Regions from separate parts of the Desulforhabdus amnigena genome, predicted to be linked through region 2. Evidence: riboswitches for the same ligand, from Rfam matches in the RefSeq annotation. Region 2 holds a riboswitch; each other region holds the start of a gene.

Region 1 (4,804 bases), 560 kb from region 2:
GTGAGGTCACGGGGCAGCTTCAAGGTGAGAAGGCCGCTGATCTTGTTCCGGGGCATGTAGGTGCTTCGAACCCAGTCTCCGTCATCCTCGACCTTCGAATCGACATAGGTATAAGCGAAGTTCAGTTTCAGCCACTGCCACGGTGTGATGTCGACGTATGTTTCAATGCCCTGGACCCGTGCCTCGTCGGCGTTCACATACTTCATAGTGAAGCCGTCATATTGGATCAGGCTATCGAAATCCGTATGAAACCAGGTCAGTCCCGCCGTAACCTTCTTGTCGAGCAGCGTCTGCTCTATGCCGACCTCATAGCCGACGCTCTCCTCAGGCGTCAAGTCGGGGTTCCCGATCGTGTAGAGGTAACCGTTCCAGACATACCCCCCATAGACTTCGTAAAGGGACGGCGTGCGGTATCCGGAGCCCACATGAGCGTGGACCTTGGTGCCGAACTGTTTAAAGAGGTAGGCTGCGGAAGCTTCCCCAACGAGCTTGGAATCAAACTCCTCGGGGTAATTGAAGCGGCCTCCGAAATTGAGGAAGAGAGACTCATCCAAAAACTTGAGGCTCGCCTGGGTGAACAGGTCCCAGTTGTACCAGTCTTCTTTGTAATACACGGGGCTGTAGTCATCGTTGCTGGGATTGTTGGGTTCACGACCGTCGTAATCGGCCTGCTTGAAATCGAGACCACTGATAAGGGTGAGCCAATCGGTGACCTGGATGTTTTGCTGTGTTTCGATGTATCCCGTGGAGCCGTCGTAGTTGGAATGGTTTCCGTTCACAGTCGGCGTCCAAAAGTAATGGCGCTCGGTTTCCGCGTAGGAGCCTTTTATGGAATAGTTCCAACAGCTAGAAACGGCATGGTTCATTGTGAGGCCGTACAGAGCTGAGAGGCCTTCCCGGTGTTGATCGGGATCGGCGGTTTGTGTCACGAGCTTGCCGTTGGCATCCAGACTGGGAGTGGTTTCCGTCAAGGCGAGGTCGGAATCGAAGTAGAGGGAGGTGAATTCGAGGGTGATGTCCGGAGTGATGCGGAATCCAGCCCCGCCGGAGAAGCCGAGGTTGTCGTACCAGAAGCCGTATTTTCCACCGAATTTCTCACCGTCCGATGTGACATAGATCGGGTTAAAATCAATATAAAACGAGCCCTGTCCATGGTAGAATCGCCCATTCTCAATAAATGTGCCATACTCCCCGAATTCGCTGCGGACTTCCGCTCCGGTGCCGCGCTTCCATTTGTCGGAAATGATGTCGATGACGCCGCCCATGGCTTGCGATCCGTACAGGGTGCTCTGTGTGCCCTTGAGGATTTCGATCCGCTGCATATTGCTTGGCGAATACAAATCCTCAAGGAAGTAGGTAAACGCACCCTGGGGGTCTGCCTCGTCCTTGAGGGGGAATCCATTGTACTGAAACTGGATGTATTGGCTCGGCACGCCCCGGATGTTCAGATGGGCCCACTGTCCCGTTCCGCCAAGGCGCCGGAGATAAACGCCCGGCTCGTAGTCAAGGAGACCAGGAATAAAATAATCCTCCTGCGCGTCTCTTTCTTCGCTGGTCACAACGCTCACGCTTTTCGTCACTTGCGAGAGCGGCGTTTCGACTCTTGTCGCCGTAACGACCACAGGCTCCAGGTTGGCGGTTCCTGTAGCTACGACGCTGGCTTCCTCCTTTCGGGAAGTGTCGTCGGCCTCTTGCGCTTCTTTCCCTTCGGTCGTTTCCTGTTTGGTTTCTTCCTGTTTGGTTTCTTCTTGAGATTGGGAGGGCAAGGGATTGTGCGCCAAAACAGCAAAAAGAACGACCAGTGCAAGGATGAGCTTCGATGTCCTCAGTAGTGAAAAACGCATTGAGACAACCTCCTTTCCCCCCTCGGGGAATGTTGAAAGGTTTATGCATCCACTCAGGTCTCCTGGCTCACGTTCATCCTATTCGCCGCGCCTTCCCATCACGCCTTGGGCGTGACAGTGACATCCTTGCGGCTTTCGTCCCGATCACAGTCGCGGGGCGGCGGAAGATTCCCACTTCCTTCCCTTAAGCCGATGCATTTTACTGTAGTGTGGCTATACGGTTCTATCGTTGATGCCTATTCCTCAAGGTCTTTCAAAAGCACTCCTTCGCGTCCCGGTGCCTGTTCACCCAGTCACCGATTCATCTCCGAAATGGAATTCAGCCAAAAAAAAATCCTTAGAGCTTTTGGCCCTAAGGATTGCACCCTGGTTCTCTTGGTCCTTTAGCGGTCCATCCGGTATTACCACGTACCGATCGACCCTACATCATCAGGCAGGTATTCTGACTTACGGATCAATCTACTCTCTGTGCCTTCCCATTTCGCTTGCGCAAAACAGTGGCTCTATCGGATTTCGTCCCCGTTTACAGCGGCGGGACCGTTCCCGGATTTCACGGGATTCCCTATTAAACCTTGCGGTACCTGATGATTCACTTATTTTCACGTAGCCGGTACCTCTATAACAGCCGAAAACTTTTGTCAATATTCAAATAAACACCTCTCTAAAATCAGCGCATTCTTATCTTGCGTCATTCCGAAAGGTTATATTTGTCCAAGTATCCCCTGGGAGTCACCATCCAGCCGTTCCAGACGTAGGTTTTGCTGTTTCCCACGATGAGAATGGATTGCATGTCCACTTCCTCGAAGGGAATCTCGGCAAGAGTCGTGATGCACTTCCACTGCCCGCCGCGCATGGCCTTTCGAATGATGGCCACGGGGGTTTCGGGGGCCTTTTCGCGGAGGATCACTTTCTGGGCTTTTTCCAGCAGATCGGGGCGCGTTTTGCTCCTGGGATTGTAAATGGCCATGACGAAATCCGCGGATGCGGCCGCCTGCAAGCGTTTTTCGATCAGTTCCCAAGGGGTGAGATGGTCGCTCAGGCTGACCACCGCAAAATCGTGCATGAGAGGGGCTCCAAGGATGGAAGCCGCCGCATTGAAGGCGGCCACCCCCGGAATCACTTCCACAAAAAGATCCGGAGGAACCTCCCCCTTCTCATCCCGAAGGTCCGCCGGCTCTGTTGAAGGGGTGCGGTGGGGAGGACTCGAAACGCGCAGGCTCCGTTCACGGCAAATGTCGAAGACCAAACCCGCCATCCCATAAATCCCGGCATCACCACTCGATACCAACACCACGCGGTGTCCCTCGAGGGCACGATCAATGGCGAGCCCGCAGCGGTCCACTTCCTTTCGCATTCCGCTGGAAAGGACTTCTTTGCCTTCCAGCAATTCTTCGATCAAGCCCAGATAAGTTTTATAGCCGAGTACCACTTCCGCCGAAAGGAGGGCATCCAGAGCTTCGGGCACCATATAGGAACGGTAGCCGGGCCCGAGGCTTACAATGGATAGCCGACCCGTGCTATGGCGAGAGTTACATTGAACGTTTTCTGCTTGGGAACAATGAGGGTTTGGCTCCCGGCGCTCAGAAGAGCTGTCGCTTCGCATACGCTTTGAACTCCTATGTGCTTGGCCACCTGAGTGGATGGATTGGGCACGGTTATGTTTTCGATCTCTTTGCGGGAATAAAAATGAACAGGCCTCTGAAGCATTGCCGCCGTTTCGATGATCCCCGCCTCATCGGATTTGAGATCGACGCTCACAAGATTTCTAATGGAGAGTGGGGAGAGCTTTTCACGGGCGAAGACCCTTTGCAACCATTCCATGATTTCCTGGGCCGGCGTACCCCGGTTGCACCCGATCCCGACGACCAGATTCCGGGGGCGCAGCACCAGGCATTTCAGAAACGCGGGAACCAGGGCCTCCGAAACCCAGACGCCCACTCTCTCCATCAGGGTCGACATGAGGGATGGGGGGGAAGAGAGGACCTCATGCAGCCAGTCGATGTTCCCCTGGCTGGCCAAATCCCTCTTCAACCGGCCTTCAGGATCGTAGATCCAAACGGGTTCGTCTTCCAGGAAAGCCCTCGCCAGCCGACTGAGCATTTCAATGTTTTCGATCTCGAGACCCGCCGCCCGCGCCATCAGATCCAGAGCAGGCTTATCTTGAACATCCGAAGCGGTGGTGATGACCGCATGTCCTCCGGTAATGCGGGCGACTTCTTTCGTGAGGCGGTTCGCTCCTCCCAAATGGCCGGAAACCAGGCTGATGACATACTCTCCCCTCTCGTCCAGCACGACCACAGCGGGATCTTCCTTCTTATGGCGCAGATAGGGGGAGATCTGACGGACCACTATGCCGGTGGCCATGATGCAGACCAGCGCGGAAACCCTGGGCCAGATTTCCCTGAGCAGGTCCGCCATTCGCTGAAACCCCACGGCCCCCATGGCCAGGGCAAACTGATGCCGCACCGGCACATAACAGGCGCTGCCGGGAAGCTTCCCCTGCAACTGCAGCGCAAGGTCGGCTCCGTGGCGGGTCAAAGCCACAATGGCTATGGAGGAAGATTCAGGAGGAAACCCGGGCTTTTCGAAATCCATGTTCGAAGGACTCGTCGTATAATTTGGATTTTTTCAATTCTTTCCCGGAGCGGGCATTGAAGACCTCTCCCACCATGATGATCGCCTGGCGGCCGATACCGCTTGCTTTGACCTTTTGAACGATGTCGTCCAAGGTACCCTTCACAATGAGCTCATCGGGCCACCCCAATCGATAGGCAACCACCACCGGAGTCTCAGGGCCGTAACAGGGACTGACCTCGGAGACCACTTTTTCGATCTGCTGCACACTGAGATAGATCACCAGGGTCGCCCGATGTTGCGCGAGCGACCGAAGGTCTTCCCCTTCGGGAACGGGGGTTCGACCCGCCATACGGGTCAAGATCAGGGTTTGAGAAACTTCCGGC
Region 2 (4,804 bases):
TCGTCCAGGATCATGACTTGTGGCTCCTGGGCCAGCGCCCGGGCTATCATGACCTTTTGCCTTTCACCGTCGCTGAGTTCGCAGACCGGGCGGTGCGCCAGTTCTTCGATGCCCACGTCGGCAATGGCCCGCCACACCGCTTCCTCGTCCTTTTTGCCCAGCCGTCCCGCCCAGTCGGTGTAGGGATGGCGGCCCAAAGCCACGAGCGTCTTGACCGGCATCATGCCGACGGCGACCCTTTGGGTCAGGACCAGGCTCATGCGTTGTGCCAGCATGTGGGGGGAGAGCTCCTTCAAAGGTTCTCCTGCAATGCAAACCGTGCCGGATAAGGGGGGGTGCATCCCGCAGAGGGTTCGGATCAAAGTCGACTTGCCGGCGCCGTTGGGGCCGAGGAGACAGACGAACTCCCCTTCGCGCAGCGCAATGTTGATCCCCTCCGTGACGATGCGCGGGGGGCGCCTGGGTTTCCTGTATCCGACAGCCAGATCCCGTGCCTCCAGCAGTGTTTGTCTCTTCATGTTCCAGCCTCCATGGCATTTCGACGGCGAAGAATCACGCCAATGACGACCGGTGCACCGATCAGAGCGGTCACCGCGTTGAGGGGCAGTACGACCTGAGTGCCGGGCAGCTGAGCGATGAGGTCGGCCAGCAGCGCCAGCGTCGCCCCGAGAAGAATTACGGCGGGTACGAGAACATGGTGGTCCGATGTCTTCAGCAGCAGACGGCACAGGTGAGGGACCGCTATTCCAAGAAAACCGATGGGGCCGCAATAGGCCGTGACGGACCCCGCCAGGAGCGAAGAGCCCAGAATGATCCAGAAGCGCGTGGCGCGGATATTGACCCCCATGCTGCGGGCGTAGCCTTCCCCCAGGAGAAATGCGTTCAGGGGTTTTGCAAGGAACCGGGCCAGTGCGAGACCCATGATCACGGTCGGAGCGAAGACCGTGATCTGTTTCCATGTCACTCCACCGAAGGAGCCGAATGTCCAGACCACGTATCTTTGCATCTGTTGTTCGAGGGAGAACTGCATGAGGATGCTCACCAGAGAGCCGCTGATGTAGCCGAACATGAGTCCGATGATGAGCAGGGTCACGTTACTCTCCACCTGGCGTGCAATCCCCAGAACGATGCTCAGAACCGTAACGGCGCCAAGCGTTGCCGAAAAGATCAGGGAGAAGTTCCCCGAGATCCCGGTTTTTTCCACCAGGATGCTCCAGCCCATCCCCCCGGCGGTCATGATGGTCAAGGCCACGCCGAGACTCGCTCCGGAGCTTATGCCGAGGACAAAAGGGTCTGCCAGTGGATTGCGGAACAGGGTCTGCATTTTCAATCCGGCGATGCCCAACGCCGCTCCCGCAAGAGCGGCAGTGACCGCTCGCGGCAGGCGGAAGAGCAGGACGATGTTTCGCCATCCGGCAGGAGCGTCCTCATGCCCGAGCAGAATGGAAATGACGCTCTTGAAGGGAATCAATACCGAGCCCAGAGAGAGCTCCAGTGTGAAGACGACCGCCAGCGTGGTGATGAGTCCCGCCCAGAGAAGTGTACTGCTCCGGGAGAGGGTTTGTGCTGGGTCGGCATAAAAAAAAGAGGGAATGTTCCGCATCAGTTTTCTTTCTCCGCGTGGAGTGGAAGCTGCCGGTACCAAATGCGCTGGTGGGAAGGCAGTCGATCCGGATGGAAAATGCTGATGAGATCGGCGAGTACGAGGTCCGGCCGGGCCATCCCCGTTTCCCAGAAATCGTTGCCGCCTCCGGGCCCTATTTTGGCGTTGTTGTTGTACACATGGCCCGTGCGAAAGGCCCGGAATGCACCGTAACGCTCGTCGGCTCCCGACAGTTCTTCCAATGAGCTGCAGGCCCCCGGATTCAGCCAGAATGCCGCATCCCTGGCGCGATCGAAGACCGTTTCCATGCCAATGGGCATGACTCCCGTCGACGTGTCGTCGCTCCAGAGGTAGTCCGCCCCCGCATCTGCCATGAATTTTGCGTGGTAGCTTTTGCCTCCGGCGACATACCATAAGTCACGGTAGACCATTCCGTACAATACCGTGGGCCGTTCCGTCACCGTCCCCATCTTTTCCGCCAGATCTTCATAGCGCATTGCTATCTCGTCGAAGAGGCGCTCGGCTTCCGCCTCTTTGTTGAAAAAAGCGGCAATGAACTTTATCCACTCGGTGCGGCCCAGTGGCGTAGATTCCATGTGACAGGCTTCGATGACCGTTCGAAAGCCGGCTTCAATGAGTTTGGGATGTTTGTCAAACTGGGGAATGCCGGTGCCGTGGGTTATAACGATGTCCGGCTGAAGAGCGAAGAGCTGCTCCATGTTCAGTTCTCTGTCCATTCCGTTGCTTCCGCAGCCGATTTCAGTGACCTGCCCCTGCTGGATCATTTCTACCACCTTGGGCGTGGTGACACGTGTACAACCGGAAAATCCCACCAATGCCTGTTCAATCTGAAGCATAGGGAAGAACGGCACGGAGCTTGTGCTCGTAAGAGCTGCCCGCCGCACCGGGACCTCGACGACCACGGCTTCAGGAGGCGCTGTCGGAGGCGTTTGGCCGTGCGGCACGAGGAGGTAGGTGAAAGTCACTTGAGCGTCACGCCAGGGGGAGAGAACCTGAATCTTTTTGTACGTATTGTGGTATTCGATGGTGAAGCCTTTGGCATATCGAATCCGCGCCTTGCCGGGAAAGAGGTCAGCCTGCCCGTGCTCCGTTTGAGCTTCATGCTCCGCAATGGGCGCGGAAGGATGGGGAGGTTGCGGGAGCGTATTTTCGGCCATGAACATCGCCGCACAGGTCGCGATGGAGATGAAAGGAAAAAAAGCCGAAAGGATGCAGAAAACAATACGTGCAAAGGATGAAGGAAAAACGTACATGGATGGGGCTTTCCTTTTCCCCCCTCGGGGATTCGGTGAAAAGTTCCGGCATCGTTCAGGTCTCCTGGCTCACGTTCATCCTAATCACCGCGCCTTCCCATCACGCTTCTGGGCATGACAGTGGCACCATGCGGTTTTCGTCCCGATCACAGTCGCGGGGCGGCGGAAGATTTGCACTTCCTTCCCTTGAAACGATGCAACTTGTTCAATGAGTTTTTGCTGTTAGAGTTTTTAGTACCTCTTACCACGAAGGCACAGAGATCACAGGGGAATTCCATAGGAATTCCAAAATTTTCTCCGTGCCATCCGTGTCTCCGTGGTGAATAACGAGATACCGGAATCCGCCAACTCCCTTGAGCGGATCGCAGCCCTCTTTTCAAAAATGAGCAAAAGCGGCAGCGAGATGATCCAGCCATATCTCGACAATCTCAGGGTATTCGGCCGTGCCCTTCAAAACGGCCTCGCTCGCGATGCCGTTCTTGGTGAGAACCGACTTCCAGCTGTCCGGCTCGTCTCCCGCCATGTCGTTTCGCGCATGATCACCCGCTACGAGCATAAACGGCATGAGATAAACCTTTTTCACTTTTCGTTCAGTGAGTTTCGGCAAAAGGTCATCCAGGGCCGGGTACCCTTCCACAGTGCCTACGAACACGTTGGGATCGAGTTCCTGAAAAATTTGGTTCATTGCCAGGTACAAGGCGTCGGCTGGATGCTTTTCACTGCCGTGGCCCATGAGAAGAACCGCTTCTTCCGGTTTTCTGCTGGCCGGAATATGTTTGATCATGGCTTTTGCCGCTCTTTCCATGTCTTCCTTGGAGGAAAGCAGGGGCCGTGCGATTAGTATTTTCTCAAAACCTCCCGACATCTCCTGGAAGCAATGAGCGTTCTGGTAGAGATCGTGGAACTCGATTCCGGGAATAGTGTGCAAGGAAAGGATGGCGCAATGGGTGTAATTTTCGTTCATGAGCTTTGCCAGAGCCACTTCGGGGGAATCCATGATCTTGCCCTGCTTGGCCAGTTTGGCTCGAATGATACCGGATGTATAAGCCCATCGGATCTCAACACCCGGAAAGCGTTTTCTGGCTTCAGCGTCAATCACGTCAAACGCCTTTTGGGCTTCGGGTACGCTTGTTCCAAAGGCTACCAGCAAAATCGCCTTCTTTTCAGCCCTCTTTTCCCCATGGCCGGCAAAGGCATTGACACTCAAAGTACTCAAGAAAACGAGCAGGCCCATTAGAAACAGCCATTTTTGCAGCATTTCGAAATCCTCCCTTTTGTTTTCGGTTCATTGCAAGCGCGGCAAGGCAAAAAAAAAATCCTTAGAGCTGAATACTCTAAGGATTGCACCCTGGTTCACTTAGTCCTCGATCAGGTCATCGGATATCTCCACGCACCGATTTCCAAAGCAACATCAGGCAGGTCTTCTGACTTGCGGATCATTCTACTCTCCGAACCTTCCCATCCCGCTTTGAACGGACAGTGGCTCCTACGGATTTCGTCCCCGGTAACAGCGGCGGGACCGTTCCCGAATTTCACGGGATTCCCTTTTAAACCAAGCGGCACCTGACATCCATATTGTTTATACGGCATCATCTATACGAGATACTGTCAGATATGTCAACAATCATTCATGTACCTTATGGAAAAGCAGGCAGGACAATACCTCGACAAAGTTCCCTGGTTCATTGTTTCAGCTTCACATGCCATTGCGCGTTCATCTCTAAGCGATTATCGTAAGACAATAGTTAGGAAAGTATTTTAGGGACGACCTTGAATTCCTGAGACAAGACTGAAGTTATTCCACAACTGCAAAGAGGAGACAGGTTATGACGGAGCTTCTGCGAGAAATGTTGGAACACCCCCTCTTTAAAGATCTCAACATTGGAAACATCGAAAAGCTTGCCAATTGTGCTTCTGAAAAAGACTT
Region 3 (4,804 bases), 910 kb from region 2:
GCATGAGCTCTCGCCACCAGCTCACCGCCAATGATCATCCCCTGCAGCTGCGCTCCATCGAGGGAATCCGCCGTCGCACCGGGCCGGATGGCGTCTCCCAGGCTCAATGTCACGTCGTAGCGCTTCAGGATCTCGAGCAACCGGTCAAATTGCTCATACAAGGGGTTTTCCTTATCGTTGTGCAGCATCCAGCCCGTGAGGAAAGCTCCACCCCGGCTGACCACGTCCGTGACCCGCCCGGTGGTCTTGAGGCGCTCGATGACCTCGAAGTTCAAAGCGGAGTGGATCGCCATGAAGTCCACACCTTCCGCCGCCTGCCTCTCGATGGCCGCGAACATATCGTCCGCCGTCATGGCCACCACGCTTCCCCGCTTTTCGATGGCCTCGATGGCGCACTGGTAGATGGGTACGCTTCCGACGGCAACCGTTGCCTGCGCCAGCGTCTGCCGCCGCACGCCGTCGATATCCCCGCCGGTGCTCAAATCCATCACGGCATCGGCCCCCGCATCCTGCGCGACGGCAAGCTTGCGGGCTTCCATCCGGATGTCGTCCCGATCGCTGGAGGTACCGATCAGGGTGTTCACTTTAACCCTCAAACCCTGTCCGATACCGCAGCAGGTGAATGCTTTTCGCCTGATGTTTTTGGGAATGACGATGCTCCCCGAAGCCACTCCAGCCTGTATAAACTCGATATCCACATTCTCCCTGTGAGCCACCATTTCCATTTCGGGAGTGATTCTGCCCGCACGGGCCGCCAGCACCTGAGTCATGGATTCATCCTTTCTCTCAGCAAGATCGTTCGGAAGTCCCTAAATACCGGGACACCACTTTCATCGCACAGTACTTTCCGCACATGGCGCAGGCAGAAGAAGATTCCTCGCTTCTCTGCCTTCTGAGCTCCCTGGCTCGCTCGGGATCTATGGCCAGGGCAAGCTGTGCTTCCCAGTCCAGCTCCTTCCTGGCCCGGGAGAGTCGCAGGTCCCACTGCGCGGCTCCTTCGAGCCCCCTGGCCAGGTCCGCGGCATGTGCGCCGATGCGTGCGGCGATCACCCCCTCGCGCACCTGGGCGACGTCGGGAATGCCGATGTGTTCGGCGGCCGTGACATAGCAGATGATGTCGGCTCCCGCCCATGCCGCTATCGCTCCCCCGATGGCGCCGTTGATGTGATCGTAGCCGGCGGCGATATCGGTCACCAAGGGACCGAAAACAAAGTAGGGCGCTCCCCTGCAGAGGCTTTTCTGAAGCGTCATGGTCGCCTCGATGTGGTTCAGGGGAACATGACCCGGCCCCTTTACCATGATCTGGACTCCCGCTTCCCTCGCCCGCCTCACGAGTTCTCCCAGGACGACCAGTTCGTGCACCTGAGCGCCGTCCAGGGAATCGGCCACACACCCGGGCCTCATGCCGTCGGCGAGACTGACCGTGACATCGTATTTCCGGGCTATTTCCAGGACACGGTCATAGTGCTCATAGAGCGGGTTTTCCCGCTGGTTGTGGATCATCCATCCGATGAGATGGGAACCGCCGTAGCTCACCAGGGGGTCTATCCTGCCTTCGTTTTTGGCCCGTTGCACGATGTCCATGGTCGTGCCGCAGTGCAGCGCCAGAAAGTCGACCCCATCTGCTGCCTGGCGCTCGATCACCTCAAAAAGATCCTCAACCGTCATGTGCACCGGGGACGTATGTTTTGCCGCCGCTTCCGCGATGGCCTGATAGAGGGGAAGCGTTCCCACGGGTGTGGGGGTGACCGCGAGGGTTTGGCGCCGCATGGCGTCGATATCTCCGCTGACGCTCAAATCCATGATGGAATCCGCACCGGCGTCAACGGCCGCCCTGATTTTTTCGACTTCGACACCAACGCTTGCACCGGATCCGTAAAGACCCACACTGGCGCTCACCTTGGTCCTCAGCCCTGCGCCTATCCCCAAGGGGATCATGCCGCTCCGCCGATTGTTTCGGGGTATGACCAGCGTGCCCTCTGCAACACCTTGCCTTACCCGTTCGGGAGAAATTCCCTCTTTTTCCGCCACCTGTTCCATTTCCGGCGTGATTTTTCCATTAAGAGCTTCACTCAACTGATTCATCAGATCCCTTTCCTGGTGTTGATTTTATTCATCAGGACCGGCACTTGGTTTACGCATGCACCATGCCGCCTTTCAGAACAAAAAAAAGTCCATGCCGATTACGGCATGGACTTTTCCATCATCCATGAACACCTTGTACCAACCCCCACGGGTTGTGTTCATACACTTTCAGGCAGGTCTCCTGGCTCCCGGATTAGAACGCCCGCGCCTCCCTTCCCGCCTGCCTTGCCAAAAACGGACGACCGACGGTGGATATGAGGTGGACTACCGGTTACAGTGGCGGGACCGCCCGGGATTTTCACCCGGTTCCCTATTCTCCCTTTCGGGCACCTGGAAAGTGCTCATCTCAATTTTTTGCGACCCTTTTTATTCATACCGCGAGATTTTGTCAAAAGAATTCTCACGGTAAAAGGGGGCAGGCCTTCTTGGACAAGCACTTTTTCTTTTTGATTTTGTCCTATGTCAAGGGCTGACCCCATATGCATTAACTCAAACCTTCCTTAGCCCTGAAGACAAAAATGTAATCTTCATCATTGATGTCTATAGCCAGGTCTCCACCTCGGGCGTGTGCGTAGGTAAGCCAACTGGGTTCGCCCCTGCCACAACATTCAACGGCGCTCGGAAAGTATGTCCCGCTTTTTCTGTCAAACCAGCTGAGCAGCATCGGATCGGAACTGTAAGTGTGAGCACGCTTGTAGGCAGCATCTCGGGCTCGTTCAAAAGAGAGGTCTTTTTCCTCGATGCGCAGGTGAATCGCCTTGTCAAACATTCCTGCTGTCGGCAGTTCACAGCTTTCCACGCAAATCACCTCCTTTTCACACCAGAGAGCATCCAGATTGTTCACATCTTTCTACTCTCTCACTACGAGGGCAAACATGACAATATGCGCAGTGTAAATCACACTCACGAACAGCATAAGGTCAGAACAGGGGTTAAAGAGCTCGTTTCAGAGAAATCACCCTTCATTCCAATCCTTGCTGCCATGCTTGCGGGTTCGTTTTCCAGCAGATAGCCTAGTGTCCGGATTTTTTCCTCCACAGGCAAGCCTGCATCTACTGCAATCCAGTCGCTTCCATCCTTATGAAAGCGCACCCCTTTCCTCATATCCAATCCCCGTGCTTCCACATATTTTACGTTACGGGATTGTGCAAGTTCACGAAGAGTTGTATAGTCAAGGGTGCTTGTTTTGCATCTTATCTTTTCCATTAGAAACATCACCCCTTTCTATTTCACTGAAAACCATCCTTCCGGTTTCGACTACAATAATAATCATTTGATTGGAAAGATGCCATCTCCGCGGGCCTCACTGCAATGGGATGGTTTTTCGAGAGCCGCTCACTTCCACGAAGCTTTTCTTTATGATGCCGGACAGTTGCCGGCTCTCCCTGACATCCGATGGTGCTCTATTTGTAGAGGTGCGCCAACCTGTCTTTGCCGTCCGGGAACATGGCCCCGTAAGGTTCGGTGTAACCCGTGTCCTTTACCGTCACGAACCGCATTCCCGAATTGTTCAGCAGGACCATCAAAGGATCGGCTTTGTGAGGGTCGAAGCCACCCGCTGCATCCAGGAGGTCTTCCTGCATTTCGAGCCGCTTCACCTTGCCGATGATGAGGACATATTCCTTTTCGATGTGCTGCCGAACCAGACTGCATTCCATCCATGCGAGGCAGCCTTCGATGCCGGGTGGTTTCACCGTTTTGGACGCTTTCGGAGTCAGCCCCGCCACCACAAATTCGTCTGTCTCAGGTGGATAGTGCTTTGCGGTAGGAATCACGTGCTTCACCATCTCCACGGGGGGAACATTCAAAACGAACTCTCCCGTCTTTCGAATATTGCGAAGTGTATCCCGTTTGTGCCATGAAGCCACACACACCAAGTCGGTCGGCCGCAGGATGGGCATGAGGTTGGAATAGGGAGCCACGTTTCTCACACCTTGCTCGTCTTGCGTGGAGATGAAGACCACAAGGCCCGGAAATGCGAATTCTCTCTTGTGCGGTGTCATTACCATTTCTTTACCTCTCTTGTCACATTAGAAAAAAAGCCGTGAGATCCGGCAAAACGGTGAAGCGATCCGCGACGATCAATGCAAGCCCGGCAGCAAACCAAAAGGCGCCCTTGGCCCAATCCTGCCTTTGTGCGTGAAACTCAAAGTCCCCCACCATAACCCCCGTGTAACCGCGGGCCAGCATGGCCTCATAAACCCGTTGAGTACGCTCGAAGCTTCGCACGAGGAGCATGCCCAGGAAGTTCCCGATGGTGCGCAGGGTTTCCATATCCGTCCTTTTGGTGAAACCCCGCGCGTTCATGCCTTTGTTCATGCGAACCACTTCCTCCTGAAAGACAAAGATGTAGCGATAGGCGAGCATGAGCATCTGGCAGACGGTCCGGGGGACTCGCAGGCCGGCCAGGGCCTGCATGGTGACGGGAAAGGGGGAAGTGGCGAGAAGTGGTTCCACCAGAAGGGCAATGGCGGAGGCTTTCAGGCAGATGAGAAGGGCAAGTGCAAAACCTCTCAAGTTGAGGGGGACCGAAGTCAGTCCGCCTAAAACCAGAAGGGTATCCCCGCTTTTCGTGGAAACGGTAAGGGGCATCATCACCAAAAACATCCCGAGAAAGCCCGCCATGGCGGTAAGCCGCTTCAGGGGATAGCGGAAGGGAATGCGGGCCGTCGCTACGGAGAGCGCTCCCCAGACGATGGCGATGAAAGCCCAGAACGGA
Region 4 (4,804 bases), 170 kb from region 2:
CATGAATCGTCATCTTTTGGGCTTCGGGGCTTCCGCCGAAAGCCTGGACAACCTGAGCCCACAAGAGGCGTGCAGCCCGGAGCTTGGCTATTTCCATGAAAAAATTGGGACCCAGGGAAAAGACGAAGCGCATGCATGGAGCGACATCGTCGACGGAGAGCCTCCTTTTGCTCAACTCGCGAAGGTATTCCACTCCCGTTGCAATGGCGTAGGCGAGCTCCTGGACGGCGCTTCCGCCCGCATCGTGATAGGGACTCCCATGCACCAGGATGGTTTGAAGATGGGGAGCATGTCCTTTGGACCAGGAAACAAGCGTGCTCATGGTATCGTAAGCGGTGGCAAAAGGAACCCGAAGCTTCCCTTCCGTGACCAGCTCGGCCAAAGGATCGGCGCCCACGCAGCATCGAATGTCAGCCAGAGAATCTCCCTGATGGCGAAGGTAGGCGGCAAGAAGCACCACCATGGGCAGAGCGACCGCCCCGGCATGGATCATGAGGGGTGTCGTGCGCAGGTCGATGCCTCGCAGGGCGGTACCGAGTTCATCCACCGTGGCGAGAGAAAGGCCGTTTTTTCCCACCCAGTCATTGTTGCTGTGGACATCGGGGTCAAGCCCCCTGCGGGACGACCGGTCAAGCACGAGCTTGAGAGCATTTTGCCCCCGAGCCAGGTCATGCCTGGCCACTTCATTGAATTCCTGGGGTGTGCTGCAATCGATTTCCTGGCAAATGTCCCAGGGCTTCAATACATAGCCTCCGGGCTCCGTCCCCCGGGCATATGCCGGATAGCTGGGAAGAGCCCCCATGTGGGGAAGGTCCTCCACGTCCTTGGCCCAATACATGGGCTGCAGGTCTATTTCTTCATAGGTTTTGGTGATCACCTTCTTTTCGAAGGGCGCCCCTTTGAGACTGGCCACCGCTTCCTGATACCAGGTTTCGTAAGTGGCCGGCTCGAATTCAGGGAAGAGCCTGGGGCTGTCGCATCCGCAGGTCTGATGAGCGTTCGCATTGAATTCGTCTGCCATGATTTGTTCGTCCTTAGTTTGAGAAAATGATGCGCTATGCTTGTGTTTTATTTACGTCGCGCCGGGCGGCCTGCTTGACGAAGCGGTAGACCTTCCCCTGGCCCATGTCGAGAACCACCGTGTCGCTTTCGAGCTCGATGGAGGCGGCTCCCAGCAATTCTCTGTAGTAGCGGCCGTCGTAAAAGCGGACGGAATGGGTGATACCTGGGTGAGCCCAATCATCGGGCAATCGAAAGACCTGAACATGGCTTGCCCGCCCCAGATGCATGTTCTCTCCATTGAGGGAGAGGACTGTGTGGTAGAAAGACATGTAACTTTCGGTGTTGGAAAGAAGGTTTAACATGTGAGCTCCTTGTTCATGGGTTTTTGATGGAAGAGCAAATTCGGACCATTGCGGAAGTTGGCTGGAAGCTTTTCTTCCAGAAGGTCCAAAAGGTACAGGGCCCTGGATCTCCCGATTTCAAGGGGCGAAACGGCATCCACGTACACGGATGGATCTCTGGCAGGCGTGGAGAAAGAATTTCCAGTGACCGGCATTGCTTCCGGGACGCATCGGGAGGACTTATCATAAGCACCGGAATCCAGTGGGGAAGCGTGAGCCCATAAGCAAGCACTATCGGAATGGACTCCGGCATAAATGGCAGACATCGAGACCCCACCGGTGCTTCCTTCAGGACGATTACCTGTTGAAATATCTGCGATATAAAGGCAGGAAACAGAAAGGACCGCAAGAACGCAGCACGACTTGAACCGAAGCGAGGTACACCGGCACATAAAACCTCCTTCCCCCCTCGGGGACAACAAATCAGGTTTTTCCGTCGCTCAGGCCTCCTGGCTGCCGTTCGCCCTACCGGCCGCGCCTTCCCATTCTCCATCCGAGAACAGTGGCTAACATGCGGCTTTCGTCCCGGTCACAGTCGCGGGGCGGCGGGAGATTCTCACTCCCTTCCCTGGTGCTGACAGATTCAATATCGGTTTGGCAATGAAGTGATTGGAAAAACTAAAGGATCATGCCTCGTTACATGCTGCACCTCCAGGCTGTTGATGTCCGGGCATCCGGAAGCCCCCGGCAGAGCCTCCGGATGGTCAAGAGATGAAAGTGTGTTGAGGAGGGGCCAAAGCCTTTCGTGAGCGAGACGAAAGGTGCTCAGCTTCAGCCAAAAAAAAATCCCCAGAGCAAAAAACGCTCTGAGGATTGCACCCTGATTTACTTGGTCCTTCAGTGAGCCACCACATATATCCACGTACGGACGACTCTTCATGCATCAGGCAGGTCTTCTGACTCCCGGATCGTCCTACTCTCCGAGCCTTCCCGTCTCAGCGGCGTGAAACAGTGGCATGTGCGGATTTCGTCTCCGTTTACAGCGGCGGGACCGTTCCCGATTTTCACGGGATTCCCTTTTAAGCGGCAATGCACCTGACAGCGATATTCGATTGTGGCAGAACAAGTAGCACGGTCTTTCACACCCTGTCAAGAAATAAAACGGGCCATGAAGGCAGTCGTTGGCCGCATGGAGATCCGGCGCCGATGGGCCCAATCCCTCATGGAACATTCAGCGAGAAACCTCCATGTCCGGCTTGCACAGGGCAATCCAAATGCTTTTTGAAGTATTCGACGGCCCCATCGCCGGTGCAATGGCAGGGAATGAGCGCAGCAATATCGTATTCCCTCAATGCTGCGGCCGTTCGTTTCAATCTGTCCATATCCGCATTCGATAGATGAAACCCTCCCATTAACACACGAATACGCCGCTCACCCGTTATATCTGCAATGCGACGCACCGTATTCACCAAACCTCCATGGCAGCATCCGACACAAATGACGAGACCTTCCTCTGTTTGGATCCAAAGGGCAAGATCGTCCTCGATGGGATCCGGACGCAATCCGATCGGGTCGAGAAAGAAAGGGCCGCCCGTATCTTCGAAATCAGTCTCTCTTGGAATGGGGCCGGTGATTCCAACCCGTTCGAGGGGAAATACAGGTTGTGCGATATAATGAATCTTCTCATCGGCCAAATTCATTACAGCGCTCATGGAATCGGCTGGCATCTGTATGGGCTTTGCAACTTTATCCCGAACACTGTAGCGTGGCAGGAACGCCGCCGAATGCAAATATACATGAGCGCAAGGAGCACATCCAAGTACGTAGGGGATGGCACCGGTATGATCATAGTGTCCATGGCTCAAAACCACGAGATCGGTCCGGCTCAAGTCCACGCCAAGCATCCTGGAGTTCACTGCCAGAGCATCTTTCTGGCCTGTATCAAAAAGAATTCTTTTGCCGTCAACCTCTATCCAGAAGGACAGACCATGTTCGGCAAGCAGTCCATCGGCAGACTTGTTGTCCACCAAAATTGTAATCTTAACCCGAGGCAAACTCATCGACTCTCCCCGTCCATGTAGGAAGCCATCGCAACTCTATTTTTCGCTCTTTTGCGGCTTTCCCATTTTCTTTAACTGTTCTTCCGTCAAAGGAGAACCAAATCCGACATACTGTATCTTCGGATCGGCTGGATTGGAAATCGGCGTCCATGTTCCGTTTTCATAATTTTGATATACACAACGGTACTGCACTCCTTTTACGACAGGAATCACCCCTTTCAGATTGAGTTCTTTTCCTCCTTCAAGCCAGGAAAGATCGATACCCCCCTTCAATGTTTTCTGGACAATTTCTGTTGCATGACATTCTTCACATTTGGTCCCCTCTTTCATCACCGAATGACTGAATTGAGGCGCAAATATGAGGAAAGTTTTATTTCCCGGGGCTACGAAAGATTGCATATTCGCCGACGTCACCTTTCCATTGTAGTTCATCAGAAATTTCCAGCCGGATACGGGAAGAGCTACCCTTTTGTTTTCTTTCATCATGGTCTCGAAGTGGCAACTGTTGCAGCTCACAACATGACGCACATGGCAGGCTTTACAGTCCAGCCTGTTTCCATGAACAGTGTGCGAGATGCTTTCCGGCCCCGATTCGTGGCACTGCTCACACGTCACGTCCATTGCTCCCGGCTCTTTCATTGACTTATACTCCATCCCATCGCCATGGATTTCACGTGCGGTGTGGCAATCCATACAGCCCATCCCGTTTGCAACGTGAACATCAGGAGTGTTCGATTCCTTATCGATCCTCATGATCATATGTGCCTCGCGAGCGTGGCAGCCCAGACACTTCTCCTGATCTTTTGCTGTAGCGACAGAATAGGTGGGTTTTCCCTTCACCTCCACCTTATGGCAGGCATCGCATGAAGCGACATGGCACTTATTGCATCCAGCTTCCGCGTAGGGAATACCCGTAATGGTTTCAAGGCCGCCATTTGCCTTGTCATACCAATAGGCCATTCCTCTCGCTGTGGCGTGCAGACTGGAAGAATAAAAACAATCCTCCTTTTTCGTTCCCTGAGCAGAGCCAATGACTGCCAGCCCCAGGGCAACCATAGCAATCATGCTTCCAAAAATGAGACCGGCAAGCAATTTTTTTTTCATTGTTCCTTCTTTCATCATTCCGTTTTCGGTGAAACCGGTTTTTCGACATTGAACAAACAGCTCCCGCCAGAACCATGAGAGAGCCCAAACCTTCGCTTCAAAGAGACAAAAGAGAGCAGAAAGTATCCGCCTATTTTGGTGCCCATCCGAAAACCTATCCTCCAGAGCGGCCCCTCCCCTTCAATTCCCTCTTCGAGGGGGTGGACTAAAGCCAATAAGGGCATTTTTTCTAAAATACAGCAAATTCAATATGTTATACCAAAGCAGGAATTAAAATAAAAGTGGCTTGAATAGCCG

The links. A riboswitch is a leader RNA that binds a small molecule or an ion and turns the genes downstream of it on or off. The one in region 2 is predicted to bind cobalamin.
Region 1: it holds a riboswitch for cobalamin, as region 2 does, so the genes downstream of both, QMG16_RS12495 (TonB-dependent receptor plug domain-containing protein) here and QMG16_RS10155 (ABC transporter substrate-binding protein) in region 2, are expected to answer to the same signal.
Region 3: it holds a riboswitch for cobalamin, as region 2 does, so the genes downstream of both, thiC (phosphomethylpyrimidine synthase ThiC) here and QMG16_RS10155 (ABC transporter substrate-binding protein) in region 2, are expected to answer to the same signal.
Region 4: it holds a riboswitch for cobalamin, as region 2 does, so the genes downstream of both, QMG16_RS10815 (hypothetical protein) here and QMG16_RS10155 (ABC transporter substrate-binding protein) in region 2, are expected to answer to the same signal.

Annotation. Positions count from the first base shown of each region.
Region 1 covers NZ_BSDR01000001.1:2,937,467-2,942,270, forward strand. Annotated here, with positions in the region: gene QMG16_RS12495 (TonB-dependent receptor plug domain-containing protein) at 1-1,844, opposite strand, end outside; cobalamin riboswitch at 1,880-2,051, opposite strand; cobalamin riboswitch at 2,260-2,444, opposite strand; gene QMG16_RS12500 (precorrin-3B C(17)-methyltransferase) at 2,533-3,312, opposite strand; gene QMG16_RS12505 (cobalt-precorrin 5A hydrolase) at 3,339-4,439, opposite strand; gene cobM (precorrin-4 C(11)-methyltransferase) at 4,408-4,804, opposite strand, start outside.
Region 2 covers NZ_BSDR01000001.1:2,374,208-2,379,011, reverse strand. Annotated here, with positions in the region: gene QMG16_RS10165 (ABC transporter ATP-binding protein) at 1-518, opposite strand, end outside; gene QMG16_RS10160 (iron chelate uptake ABC transporter family permease subunit) at 515-1,603, opposite strand; gene QMG16_RS10155 (ABC transporter substrate-binding protein) at 1,603-2,877, opposite strand; cobalamin riboswitch at 2,915-3,087, opposite strand; gene QMG16_RS10150 (sirohydrochlorin cobaltochelatase) at 3,254-4,135, opposite strand; cobalamin riboswitch at 4,275-4,459, opposite strand; gene QMG16_RS10145 (cyclic nucleotide-binding domain-containing protein) at 4,704-4,804, shown strand, end outside.
Region 3 covers NZ_BSDR01000001.1:3,279,847-3,284,650, forward strand. Annotated here, with positions in the region: gene bzaB (B12 lower ligand biosynthesis ThiC-like protein BzaB) at 1-770, opposite strand, end outside; gene thiC (phosphomethylpyrimidine synthase ThiC) at 787-2,085, opposite strand; cobalamin riboswitch at 2,240-2,435, opposite strand; gene QMG16_RS13985 (AF1514 family protein) at 2,570-2,884, opposite strand; gene QMG16_RS13990 (hypothetical protein) at 2,989-3,291, opposite strand; gene QMG16_RS13995 (flavin reductase family protein) at 3,489-4,088, opposite strand; gene cbiQ (cobalt ECF transporter T component CbiQ) at 4,111-4,804, opposite strand, start outside.
Region 4 covers NZ_BSDR01000001.1:2,539,253-2,544,056, forward strand. Annotated here, with positions in the region: partial or broken gene QMG16_RS10805 (acyl-CoA mutase large subunit family protein) at 1-1,021, opposite strand, end outside; gene QMG16_RS10810 (hypothetical protein) at 1,056-1,364, opposite strand; gene QMG16_RS10815 (hypothetical protein) at 1,358-1,795, opposite strand; cobalamin riboswitch at 1,826-2,027, opposite strand; cobalamin riboswitch at 2,273-2,457, opposite strand; gene QMG16_RS10820 (MBL fold metallo-hydrolase) at 2,564-3,403, opposite strand; gene QMG16_RS10825 (cytochrome c3 family protein) at 3,440-4,507, opposite strand.